3 regions of the Pseudoalteromonas sp. GCY genome follow, and region 2 is predicted to be linked to each of the others. Evidence: predicted binding sites of a transcription regulator. Region 2 holds the regulator's gene; each other region holds the start of a gene.

Region 1 (4,257 bases), 1.3 Mb from region 2:
CTCCACGCATTCTTTAGCGCTTGGTTTTAAGGACGAGGCAATCTACAAATAGTTTAAGCAACGTATAACCCACACAGGTCGAGATAAATTACTTCAGCGGTCATGAATCTTGCTTGAATTGAGCTGATACAAAATGATGGATTTATGCACACGTAATTTGCAATACGCAAGTGTAGAAATGAAATAGCCGAGTGAATACTCGGCTATGAAGAATAAAGGTGTTCGTTACCCTGCTTGGATTATTCTGGCTTGCTTAGCTCAAAATGCATATAGGCTTTGTCAGAGACAATACGTCCTCTTGGCGTGCGTTGAATAAAGCCTTGTTGGATCAAAAATGGTTCTATCACATCTTCGATGGTTTCTTTTTCTTCTCCAATTGCCGCAGCAAGGTTATCCAGACCAACCGGGCCACCGGTAAACTTTTCTATGATTGCCAGCAGATATTTGCGGTCCATATAATCGAAGCCACATTTATCAACATCGACCATATCCAGCGCTAAGTGTGCAATCTCTTCAGTGATAGAGCCATCGCCCTTCACTTCAGCAAAGTCTCTTACCCTGCGCAGTAAACGGTTTGCTATTCGTGGTGTACCGCGCGCTCGACGCGCCACTTCGGTTGCGCCCGACTCGCTGATCTCTAGATTTAAATGATACGCTGAGCGAGTCACAATCGAAGATAAGTCCGCAACCGAGTAAAACTCCAAGCGCTGCACAATACCAAAACGATCCCTTAATGGTGAGGTTAACGAACCGGCACGTGTCGTTGCGCCAACCAAAGTAAAAGGCGGTAAATCCAGTTTAATCGAACGTGCTGCTGGGCCTTCACCAATCATGATGTCCAATTGGTAGTCTTCCATCGCGGGATAAAGAATTTCTTCCACCTGAGGACTTAAACGATGGATCTCATCAATAAATAGCACATCCCCTTCTTCAAGGTTAGTGAGCAATGCGGCTAAATCCCCTGCTTTTTCAAGCACAGGTCCCGAGGTGGTTTTTATATTCACCTCAAGCTCGTTTGCGACAATGTTCGCAAGCGTGGTTTTACCTAAACCCGGCGGACCAAATATCAGCAAGTGATCTAAGGCTTCCTGTCTTGACCGCGCTGCCGCTATAAAAATTTCCATCTGCTTTTTGACATGCGGCTGACCGGTATAATCATTTAGTAATTTAGGTCTAATCGCCCTATCAACTAAATCTTCATTACCTTGGATCTCAGGTTCAATTAATCTATCTGCTTCAATCATAGTTACATCATCGATTTAAGAGCGTCTTTAATGATACTCTCGGTCGTCATGCCTTCTCTGTTTACGGCTTTTACCGCTTTTTGTGCTTGAACTTGTTTATACCCTAATGCCATTAAGGCTGCAATCGCTTCATCTGCAGGGGTATCACTTACCGTAGGATGCTCTTGCGGCGCAAGTATAGCGGCATCGCTAAACGGTGTGAGTAAGTCATTGCCAAAGTCTTTTAGCTTATCTTTCATTTCAAGCACTAGGCGCTCAGCGGTCTTTTTACCAACTCCAGGGATCTTAACCAAAGTCGTTGCATCGCCATGATTCACGCAGCTAACAAATTGCTCTGCAGACATGCCCGATAAAATTGCAAGTCCGAGCTTTGGACCGACTCCGTTCGCTTTAATTAACGTTCTAAACAATGCACGTGCGATCTTGGTATTAAAACCAAACAATAACTGCGCATCTTCACGTACCACAAAGTGAGTAAATACTGAAACCGGCTCGCCCACGCTCGGTAATTCATAAAAACAAGTCATAGGCATTTGTACTTCATAACCTACACCTGCAACATCAATTAATATCTCTGGTGGCTGCTTTTCTAACAGTGTTCCGCTTAATTTTCCTATCATGGTTATCTCAACCTTCCTCTTACGGTTTTACGCGCTGCGCCTGCCATTTTTATTAAGTTTTGCCTTGAGTGCGCGTGACAAATCGCCACCGCCAACGCATCTGCTGCATCAGCTTGGGGTGTACCAGGCAATTTTAATATGCGCTTTACCATTTCCTGTACTTGGGCTTTGTCTGCACCACCGGTACCCGCAACGGCTTGTTTAACTTGCCTTGCCGAATATTCACTCACAACCACTGACTGCATGGTCGCGGCAACAATGGCCGCACCTCGCGCTTGACCAAGTTTTAAGGCTGAACTTGGATTATGCGCAACAAACACTTGCTCAATCGCAAAGTCGCTCGGCGAAAACTGCTCTATGAGCTGTGTGATCCCTTGATAGATCATTTTTAATCGAGTGGGAAAGTCATGTTCACCAACTTTAATGCAACCGCTCCCTAGATATTGGAACTTTGCACCTTGGTGAGCAATCACACCATAGCCTGTAAATCTTGACCCCGGATCAATTCCTAAAATGACAGCCAAACGCATCGTCTCTTGGTTTTTTGGTTATAATGCCAAAATACTGTATAGATTACCAGTTATAAGCTAGTTCATCTGATCAAAAAAGGCGACCTAAGTCGCCTCTTTTACATCAGGTTGACGAACTTACTCGCCTTCACCTTGCTCTGCTAGCTGCTTTTCTATTGAGATAGCAAGCTCTTTTAGCGCATCTGGGTTTGCTGGGCTTGGCGCATCCGTCATCAAGCACGACGCTTGCGTTGTTTTCGGGAACGCAATAACGTCACGGATGTTGTCAGTGCCACACAGTAGCATCACCAAACGGTCAAGACCGAATGCCAAACCTGCGTGCGGAGGCGTGCCATACTTCAGAGCATCGAGTAAGAAACCAAACTTCTCTTGCTGCTCAGACTCTTCAATGCCTAAGATCCTGAACGCTGCCTGTTGCATTTCGTTGTTGTGAATACGAACCGAACCGCCACCGACTTCGTAGCCGTTAAGTACCATATCGTATGCATCAGAAAGTGTACCTGCTGGATTTGCTTCAAGGTCTGCAGCACTTACGCCCTTAGGCGCAGTAAACGGGTGATGTACCGCGTGTAGGTTACCTTCGTCGTCTTCTTCGAACATCGGGAAGTCAACAACCCAAAGTGGTGCCCACTTGGTAAGATCAGTGATTTCTAAATCGAGACCAATCTTAAGACGTAGCGCGCCCATCGCTTCGTTTACTGTATTACGCTTGTCTGCGCCGAATAGAATAATGTCACCTGTGTTTGCGCCTGTGCGCTCAAGCAGTGCATTGATCACTTCTTCATTCAAGAACTTAGCGATTGGCGACTGTACGCCTTCGATACCAGCATCACGGTCGTTCACTTTCATCCAGGCAAGGCCTTTCGCACCGTAAATACCTACAAACTTAGTGTATTCATCGATTTGCTTACGTGAAAGTTGTGCGCCACCAGGTACTGACAGTACTGCAACACGACCTTTTTCGTCGTTAGCAGGGCCGCTTAGTACTTTAAATTCAACATCTTTTACGATGTCTGCAACGTCGATAAGCTCAAGCGGGTTACGTAGGTCTGGTTTATCCGAACCATATTTGCTCATCGCTTCGCTGTATGGCATCACAGGGAACTCACCCAAATCAACGTCTAGGAAAGACTGCCACATTTCACGGATCATTTTTTCTGTCACGCCACGAACTTGATCTGAGCTCATAAATGACGTTTCGATATCTATCTGAGTAAACTCAGGCTGGCGATCGGCACGTAAGTCTTCATCACGGAAACATTTTACGATTTGATAGTAGCGGTCAAAACCAGACATCATTAGTAGCTGCTTAAATAGCTGCGGCGACTGCGGTAGCGCATAGAAACTGCCTTTGTGAACACGACTTGGTACTAGATAGTCGCGTGCACCTTCAGGTGTCGCTTTAGTTAGTACTGGCGTTTCAATGTCTAAGAATGCATTTTCATCTAAGAAACGACGCACGAAGCTGCTCGCTTTAGCACGCATCTTAATGCGATCGCTCATTTCTAGACGACGTAGGTCTAAATAACGGTACTTAAGACGACGCTCTTCAGAGTTTTGCTGATTAAAGTCAAGCGGTAATGGTTCTGAACGGTTGATAATGGTTAAGCCAGTACCTAAGATCTCAACTTCACCCGTTGCCATGTCTTTGTTAACTTGGCTTTCAGGACGCGCACGGACAACACCTTTGATCTGAACACAGAACTCTTGGCGCAACGTATTCGCTTTATCCATTAAGCCTTCTACTTCAGGATCGAATACCACTTGCACAAGCCCTTCTCTATCTCTTAAATCGACAAAGATTAGGCCGCCAAGGTCACGACGTTTATTGATCCAACCACATAGTTCAACTTCCTGATCTAC
Region 2 (4,257 bases):
TATGATCTTTAATATCTCCAGTGACGACTTTACTCCCTTTCATTGCAGGGAAGACACCTGGTAGCCCAAGCCCCGTAGGTTGATGGCAAGCTGCACAATAAGCCATGTAAGTTTGTTCACCGACCTCCATTAACTCTTGTTTCGAAAGAGTTTGTTGGGCAACTGCTTGTGACTCGGCTTCTGCCTTTGCTTTTTCGGCTTTAGCATAGTTGAGCCAACTATCAAATTTATCAGGACTTACAGCCTCGACGACGACTGGCATAAAGCCGTGATCTTTGCCACATAATTCCGCACACTGCCCCCTATAAATTCCCTCATCGTTTACCTTAGTCCATGCCTCATTTATAAAGCCCGGATTGGCATCCTTCTTCACCGCAAAATCGGGCACCCACCAAGAATGGATGACATCATCTGAGGTCATCAAAAAGCGAACTTTCCTATCGGTGGGAATGACTAAATGCTTATCGACTTCAAGCAGGTAATTTTCATTTTTTTCTTTAAGGTCACTAATTTCATCTTTCGGAGTAGAGAGTAAAGAATAGAACTCAACATCATGCCCCATGTACTCATAGTGCCATTTCCACTGAGAGCCTGTGACCTTAATGGTCAGATCAGCTTTACTCGTATCTTCCATAGCAATAAGCGTTTTTGTAGCTGGTATTGCCATACCAATGAGTATCAGGAAGGGAATAGCAGTCCAAAGTATTTCCACTTTGGTGCTTTCATGAAATTGCGCTGCAACAACGCCTTTTGACTTTCTGTGTTTTATAAGCGCCCAAAACATAATCCCAAATACAATCACTCCAATGACGCAACATATTAGAAATATGGTCATGTGAAGCTCATACACTTGATGACTAATGTCTGTAACGCCTTGCCTCATATTGTAAGCGCTGTTAGCAAGTGAGGGCATGGCGATTAGCACTGCGATGAATGCTACAACTAATCGACAAATTTTCATTTGACGTCTCCTTCAAGACAACTCGTAGTTATCTTTTGTTATTATTGGATGACTGTCATATTGTCTATTTGTACATAGACTTACTGCACGACTATTAACCAATTAGTCAAAAAACAAACAAATTGCAAGATTTTTGAGAAGACTGACTTTAGAATCAAAACAGGGATTATAGAAGGTAAAACGAAGAATGATGAAAAATAGTGTATAAAGATCAGAAAACTAAAAATATTACTAAATGATTAAAGTCACTATAATCATCTTACTTTCACACAGTTAGAAAAGTTAATTATTACTTTCTAAACAAAATATAGTTAAAGCAAGCGCAACTTTATATTTAACGCTACGCTCGCTCTCATAAACTACATCCAGTCAGCGCTTCTAATCACACCTACAGCTAACCCTTCAATGGAGAAATTTTGATGCTCTAGATCCACTTCAATCGCTTTAAACTCTTCATTCTCAGCATGCAACAAAACTTTCTTTCCTTTCTTTTCAAAGCGTTTAACAGTCACGTCCTCTTCTACACGAGCTACTATCACTTGGCCATTTTCAGCCACCTGAGTGCTGTGAACCGCTAGCAGATCACCATCCATAATGCCAATATCCTTCATGCTCATACCATTAACTCTCAAAAGGTAATCAGCATTAGGTTTAAAAAAGCTCGCATCTACATTACAGTGACTTTCTACATGTTGCTCTGCCAGAATAGGCTCACCAGCAGCAACACGGCCGATAATAGGTAAACCAAGTTGCTCTGATTCATCCTCTACAAGTCGAATCCCACGGCTTGCACCAGGGACCATTTCAATAACTCCCTTTTTCGCAAGCGCCTTAAGATGTTCTTCCGCTGCATTTGCACTCTTAAAACCCAAAGCATCAGCTATTTCAGCACGAGTTGGAGGCATGCCAGTATCTTTTATGAATACTTTTATTAATTCAAAGATTTGTTCTTGTCGTTTTGTTAGAGGACGCATTAACTGGTGTTCCATACAGTGGTTTATTTACTGTAAGTATATACAGCTCAAAAAAAATCGCAAATGTTTCTTTATTCGACATATTTTAAGTGTATTTGCTGATAGCATTAATTAAGCAGTATTAAACAAGAAGCGAAGTCCGTGCCTCAGAGCACAACCTGCGACTCTATGCAATAAGAAATAGATTATTAAGATTTAGGGCTGATAAACCGCCTCCCACCATGTTGCACTATGCTGATACGGTGGTGGGAGCGAGTTTACCTCGCGAGATTTTCTATATCCCAAACAGCAAAAAAACCATCACATTGCTGAAACGGGTTTTGATGTACATGTTTTTTTGCTGGAACTTCATTGCAACCCATCAGCGGGTAAACCATCTCCTACCGTGTTGTACTGTGCTGATACTGTGGTGGGAGTGGGAGCGAGTTTACCTCGCGAGGTTTTTAAATCACAAACAGCAAAAAACCCGTCGCATTGCTGCAACGGGTTTCTCTTATTTGGCCCTGGCGATGTTCTACTTTCACATGGGTAATCCACACTATCATCGACGCTGTTTTGTTTCACTTCTGAGTTCGGCATGGGGTCAGGTGGGTCCAAAACGCTATAGTCACCAGGAAATTCTGTTCATCAATGAAGTCTCCCTCATCAATGTAAATCCGGAAAAAGCTTATTAAATTCTTTTGTCTACTTTAGTCTATTAACTTCTGTCGCTTATAAACCACTTTGGCGTTGTATGGTTAAGCCTCACGGGTAATTAGTACGAGTTAGCTTAATGCCTCACAGCACTTCCACATCTCGCCTATCAACGTTGTAGTCTTCAACGGCCCTTCAGTTGACTCTAAGTCAAAGTGAGAACTCATCTCGAGGCCTGCTTCCCGCTTAGATGCTTTCAGCGGTTATCAGTTCCGAACGTAGCTACCGGGCAATGCAATTGGCATCACAACCCGAACACCAGCGGTTCGTCCACTCCGGTCCTCTCGTACTAGGAGCAGCCCCTCTCAATTCTCAAACGCCCACGGCAGATAGGGACCGAACTGTCTCACGACGTTCTAAACCCAGCTCGCGTACCACTTTAAATGGCGAACAGCCATACCCTTGGGACCGACTTCAGCCCCAGGATGTGATGAGCCGACATCGAGGTGCCAAACACCGCCGTCGATATGAACTCTTGGGCGGTATCAGCCTGTTATCCCCGGAGTACCTTTTATCCGTTGAGCGATGGCCCTTCCATTCAGAACCACCGGATCACTATGACCTACTTTCGTACCTGCTCGACGTGTCTGTCTCGCAGTTAAGCTTGCTTCTACCATTACACTAACCGTACGATGTCCGACCGTACTTAGCAAACCTTCGTGCTCCTCCGTTACTCTTTGGGAGGAGACCGCCCCAGTCAAACTACCCACCAGGCACTGTCCTCAACCCCGATTCAGGGGCCTAAGTTAGAACATCAACACTACAAGGGTGGTATTTCAAGGTCGGCTCCACAGAAACTAGCGTCTCTGCTTCAAAGCCTCCCACCTATCCTACACATGTAGGGTCAATGTTCAGTGCCAAGCTGTAGTAAAGGTTCACGGGGTCTTTCCGTCTAGCCGCGGGTACACAGCATCTTCACTGCGATTTCAATTTCACTGAGTCTCGGGTGGAGACAGCGTGGCCATGGTTACACCATTCGTGCAGGTCGGAACTTACCCGACAAGGAATTTCGCTACCTTAGGACCGTTATAGTTACGGCCGCCGTTTACCGGGGCTTCGATCAAGAGCTTCGCCTAAGCTAACCCCATCAATTAACCTTCCGGCACCGGGCAGGTGTCACACCGTATACGTCATCTTACGATTTTGCACAGTGCTGTGTTTTTAATAAACAGTCCCAGCCACCTGGTCACTGCGGCTCTCGTTTGCTTACAGAGCAAGTCCTTCACAAACAAGAGCGTACCTTCTCCCGAAGTTACGGTACAATTTTGCCTAGTTCCTTCACCCGAGTTCTCTCAAGCGCCTTAGTATTCTCTACCTGACCACCTGTGTCGGTTTAGGGTACGATTCAGTATGAACTGAAGCTTAGAGGCTTTTCCTGGAAGTAGGGCATCAACAACTTCACCACCTTAGTGGCTCGTCTCGACTCTCAGCCTTGGCAACCCGGATTTTCCTAAGTCACCAGCCTACAGCCTTTCACATGGACAACCAACGCCATGCTTGCCTAGCCTGCTCCGTCCCCCCATCGCATTCATACCGAGTACGGGAATATTAACCCGTTTCCCATCGACTACGCTCTTCAGCCTCGCCTTAGGGGTCGACTCACCCTACCCTGATTAACATGGGATAGGA
Region 3 (4,257 bases), 1.0 Mb from region 2:
TCTGAAAATAGCGCAGCTGGTAATGGTTCAAAAAATGACAAATCAGGTGATATTTTGAACCTTTCCATGAAAGATAACTAAAAAACACGGTTTTTTTTCAAAAAACGGTTGACTCATGAGGGGGTCATTCGTATTATTCACGCCGCTGTCAGGGAGCACACCTTACAGCAAATGCTGCAAGAATATGACGCGGAGTGGTAGTTCAGTTGGTTAGAATACCGGCCTGTCACGCCGGGGGTCGCGGGTTCGAGTCCCGTCCACTCCGCCAAATTTCTTCGTAGTATCAATAAGTCGCGCTGGAGTGGTAGTTCAGTTGGTTAGAATACCGGCCTGTCACGCCGGGGGTCGCGGGTTCGAGTCCCGTCCACTCCGCCAATACTTATTACAAACGTGCATTTGCTTCTTATGGAGTGGTAGTTCAGTTGGTTAGAATACCGGCCTGTCACGCCGGGGGTCGCGGGTTCGAGTCCCGTCCACTCCGCCAACACTTCGAAGCAAAAAATGCGAATACTCAGTGGAGTGGTAGTTCAGTTGGTTAGAATACCGGCCTGTCACGCCGGGGGTCGCGGGTTCGAGTCCCGTCCACTCCGCCAATGTATCGCATAACTATATTCAAGCTTTATGACAGCTTGTTTACTCGCTGGAGTGGTAGTTCAGTTGGTTAGAATACCGGCCTGTCACGCCGGGGGTCGCGGGTTCGAGTCCCGTCCACTCCGCCAACACTAAAACGAGTAAAATAATGTCATTAAGATATCTCTGCGGAGTGGTAGTTCAGTTGGTTAGAATACCGGCCTGTCACGCCGGGGGTCGCGGGTTCGAGTCCCGTCCACTCCGCCATTTAAGATATCTTGCAAATCTATCACTGCGGAGTGGTAGTTCAGTTGGTTAGAATACCGGCCTGTCACGCCGGGGGTCGCGGGTTCGAGTCCCGTCCACTCCGCCAGTTTGCATTTTCTTCTAAGCAAGTTTCCTGTACTGTTCAAAATTAAAAATATAGCCCTATTACAAGTAAAATAAGCATCGCTTTGTCGTTTTTCAGCTTAGTGTAAAGAAAGTGGTAGTTCAGTTGGTTAGCTGTTGCCTTAGAGAAAGCGGCCTGTCACACCGGGGGGCGCGGGTTCGAGTCCCGTCCACTCCGCCAGTTTGCATTTTCTTCTAAGCAAGTTTCCTGTACTGTTCAAAATTAAAAATATAGCCCTACTACAAGTAAAATAAGCATCGCTTGTCGTTTCTCAGCTTAGTGTAAAGAAAGTGGTAGTTCAGTTGGTTAGCTGTTGCCTTAGAGAAAGCGGCCTGTCACGCCGGGGGTCGCGGGTTCGAGTCCCGTCCACTCCGCCAGTTTGCATTTTCTTCTAAGCAAGTTTCCTGTACTATTCAAAATTAAAAATATAGCCCTACTACAAGTAAAATAAGCATCGCTTGTCGTTTCTCAGCTTAGTGTAAAGAAAGTGGTAGTTCAGTTGGTTAGCTGTTGCCTAAGTGGGTAGCATTCAGCTAGGTCAAAAGACGATTATCTACGCGCCACACTCATTGTTTTACGTCTCAGTTCTCGTCGCCTTTTATACAAATACACTTTGTAGATCTCATTTCTCCTAAGCAAAACACGATTAACTTAAAGCGCAAACTATGGTTATTTTTAACTCGCCTCTTTTCTAGCGATCTACTTGCGATCTGCCTTTATTTAAATATACTGTATATATAAACAGTATTTGGTGATGTATGGCGAATTATATAGATCTTCTTGAGCGTAAAAACTTGCTTTGGCGTGGGCGTGGACAGGCCGTGCAGCATAATGTCGTCAGTACTCGCTTTGCTGCACTTGATGATGTGCTGTGTGGCGGTTGGCCGCAACAAGGTGTGATTGGTGTAAAAACTGCAATGGGAATAGGGGAGTTAAGGTTGATATTGCCCCATTTTGTGGATGATAACCGTTTGAAGGTATTAATTAATCCACCAGGACAAATACATGCCGCGGCATTGCATTATTTATCGTTAGACCTGAGTGAATTTATGATATTGCAGCCACCAAGTGAAAAAGAAGCACTGTGGGCTGCGGAACAATGTGTAAAAAGTGGTGCGTGTAGTGCGCTTGTACTTTGGCACGAAGCGCTTTCTATTGCTGCTGTAAAGCGTTTGCAGTTAGGTGCACAGGCGGGAGGTTGTAGGTTATTTGCTTTGTATCAAGCGCAGTACGCCCAGACTTTACCATTTACACTTTCAGTGGCATTACAAGCACAGCGCAGCGGCTTGGATATGATAGTAAAGAAGCACAAGGGACACTTTGCACATCGCAGTCTTAAACTAGAGAATCCCGACTATTGGCCAGAGCTTGAAAAGCCAAATCTACCTCATGTTAGCGATAATATAGTTGCATTTTCGGGCTATGAGCGGCGTTTAACGAGCTAGTTATGTGGTTATATCTCTATTTTCCTATGCTGCAACTAGAGGGAATGACAAAGCAAACGGTTTCCGGTGATTTTGTTACACCCGTTGTTATTATTGATGGCCGCAAAAACCAGATAGTGCAGCTAAATGATGCAGCGCAGCAGCGAGGTATAAAAATAGGAATGGGCCTTGGGACTGCTTGTGCATTGTGTACACAGCTTCATGTTTTGCCCTACGACGACCTTCTAGAAAGACAACAGCTATTAGAAATTGCCAATATGCTTTATCAAGTAAGTGCAGATATTGTAATCGATGAACCTAATGGCCTTGTGCTTAAAGTCGATTCTATGCTGTCGCTCTATCATGATTTGCTAAGTTACTGGCAAGTAATATCTGGACAATTAGCGCAGCTTGGCAAGAGTTATTCTTACGGCATGGGTGAGTCCACAATAATGGCTAAGCTCTTAGCGCGAGAGCATTGCAATGTGCTTATGTTAACGCCGTGCCAAAAGCGTTATTACTTGGGAAAAATTGGACTAACACGTACAAGTCTAGATAGTCGGGTGATTGAGCTGCTTGCTCGCACCGGAGTTAAAAATGTGGCGCAGTTAGAGCAGTTTGCACTCAGTGAGCTGGCTAAACGTTTTGATACTGAACTCGTACATTATGTAGGCTGCTTGTTTGGAAAACTAAAGGAAACCCTTAACTATTACCAACCTGCGGAAACCTTTGAGCTTACTGCACCTTTACTTTACGAAGTCGAAGTAATGGCTTGGTTAGAAAAGCCAATCGAGCATTTGCTATCGCGTTTAGCATTATTCTTACAGCAACGTAACTTAGTAACTCGAACGCTTTATTTTACCTTAGCGCTTCGAGATAAAGAGGCTTTAGAGATCACATTAAACAGCGCGGAGCCTGAATATAAGGCGGCAAATTGGCAGCGCTTGTTAAATCTCAAGCTAGAATCCATAACCTTAGATGCACCCGTACAAAGTGTTTCACTCAAAGCTGAGGCTTTTGAAACGCAGCATGCCACAATAAAAGATCTCTTCTCAACGCAGCAAAGTGCGATGTCAGCGCAAGGGCTGCGCGCTATTCTATGTGCTAAGCTCGGTGAGCAGGCAGTGCAAGGTTTACAACTTACAGGCGATCCTCGTCCTGAAAAGGCCAGCACTTATAGCCACGAGCCACATTTCACGACACTCAAGAGTAAATTAAGACCTACCATCCTATTTCCGAAGCCACAGCCTTTATGTGAAAGAGTCAATATTATTTCTGGTCCAGAGCGTATCGCTTCAGGGTGGTGGGACGGTGAGCCAGTCCAGCGAGATTATTTTATTGTACAAAATGAACAAGCGCAGCGGTTATGGGTATTTCGAGAGCAAAATAACCATTGGTATATTCATGGAGTATTTAGCTAATGTCTTATGCCGAGCTTTTTTGCCAGAGCAACTTTTCATTTTTGACTGGCGCATCGCGACCAGAAGAGTTGGTCAAACAAGCAGATTTTTTAGGTTATAGCGCAATAGCCATTACTGACGAATGCTCTTTGGCTGGAATTGTACGTGCTCATGCTTATATTCGTGATCATAAACTCAAGATAAAACTGATAGTTGGGAGTTTGCTGAAGTACAACAATATTGAATTGGTTGCTCTTTGTCCTTGCCAGCTCGCTTATACAGAGTTATGTCGAGTGATCAGTAATGCTCGCCAGCGAGCGGAGAAGGGACAATATCAGCTTAGTGAATGGGATATTATGTCGCTTAAGCATGTCTTATTGTTGTGGTTGCCAAAGGGTAACAGTCAAGATGTTCAATCATTGCAATGGCTGTGTAAATATCACCAAAATAGAATATGGATTGGCTACCGACG

The links. The regulator LexA, encoded in region 2, represses DNA repair genes until DNA is damaged. The targets are predictions, from matches to a motif close to TACTGTATNNNNATACAGTA.
Region 1: the regulator LexA is predicted to act here: its motif matches at 2,427-2,446, upstream of ruvC (crossover junction endodeoxyribonuclease RuvC).
Region 3: the regulator LexA is predicted to act here: its motif matches at 1,689-1,708, upstream of imuA (translesion DNA synthesis-associated protein ImuA).

The regions. Positions count from the first base shown of each region.
Region 1 is NZ_CP068023.1:2,595,668-2,599,924, forward strand. Features, by position in the region: gene ruvB (Holliday junction branch migration DNA helicase RuvB) at 240-1,244, opposite strand; gene ruvA (Holliday junction branch migration protein RuvA) at 1,247-1,864, opposite strand; gene ruvC (crossover junction endodeoxyribonuclease RuvC) at 1,867-2,388, opposite strand; gene aspS (aspartate--tRNA ligase) at 2,512-4,257, opposite strand, start outside.
Region 2 is NZ_CP068023.1:3,874,958-3,879,214, forward strand. Features, by position in the region: gene coxB (cytochrome c oxidase subunit II) at 1-961, opposite strand, end outside; gene lexA (transcriptional repressor LexA) at 1,321-1,935, opposite strand; rRNA gene rrf (5S ribosomal RNA) at 2,437-2,550, opposite strand; rRNA gene JJQ94_RS22885 (23S ribosomal RNA) at 2,669-4,257, opposite strand, start outside.
Region 3 is NZ_CP068023.1:2,859,892-2,864,148, reverse strand. Features, by position in the region: gene JJQ94_RS18165 (TIGR03503 family protein) at 1-81, shown strand, start outside; tRNA gene JJQ94_RS18160 (tRNA-Asp) at 192-268, shown strand; tRNA gene JJQ94_RS18155 (tRNA-Asp) at 299-375, shown strand; tRNA gene JJQ94_RS18150 (tRNA-Asp) at 408-484, shown strand; tRNA gene JJQ94_RS18145 (tRNA-Asp) at 517-593, shown strand; tRNA gene JJQ94_RS18140 (tRNA-Asp) at 643-719, shown strand; tRNA gene JJQ94_RS18135 (tRNA-Asp) at 761-837, shown strand; tRNA gene JJQ94_RS18130 (tRNA-Asp) at 867-943, shown strand; gene imuA (translesion DNA synthesis-associated protein ImuA) at 1,720-2,406, shown strand; gene JJQ94_RS18120 (Y-family DNA polymerase) at 2,409-3,806, shown strand; gene JJQ94_RS18115 (error-prone DNA polymerase) at 3,806-4,257, shown strand, end outside.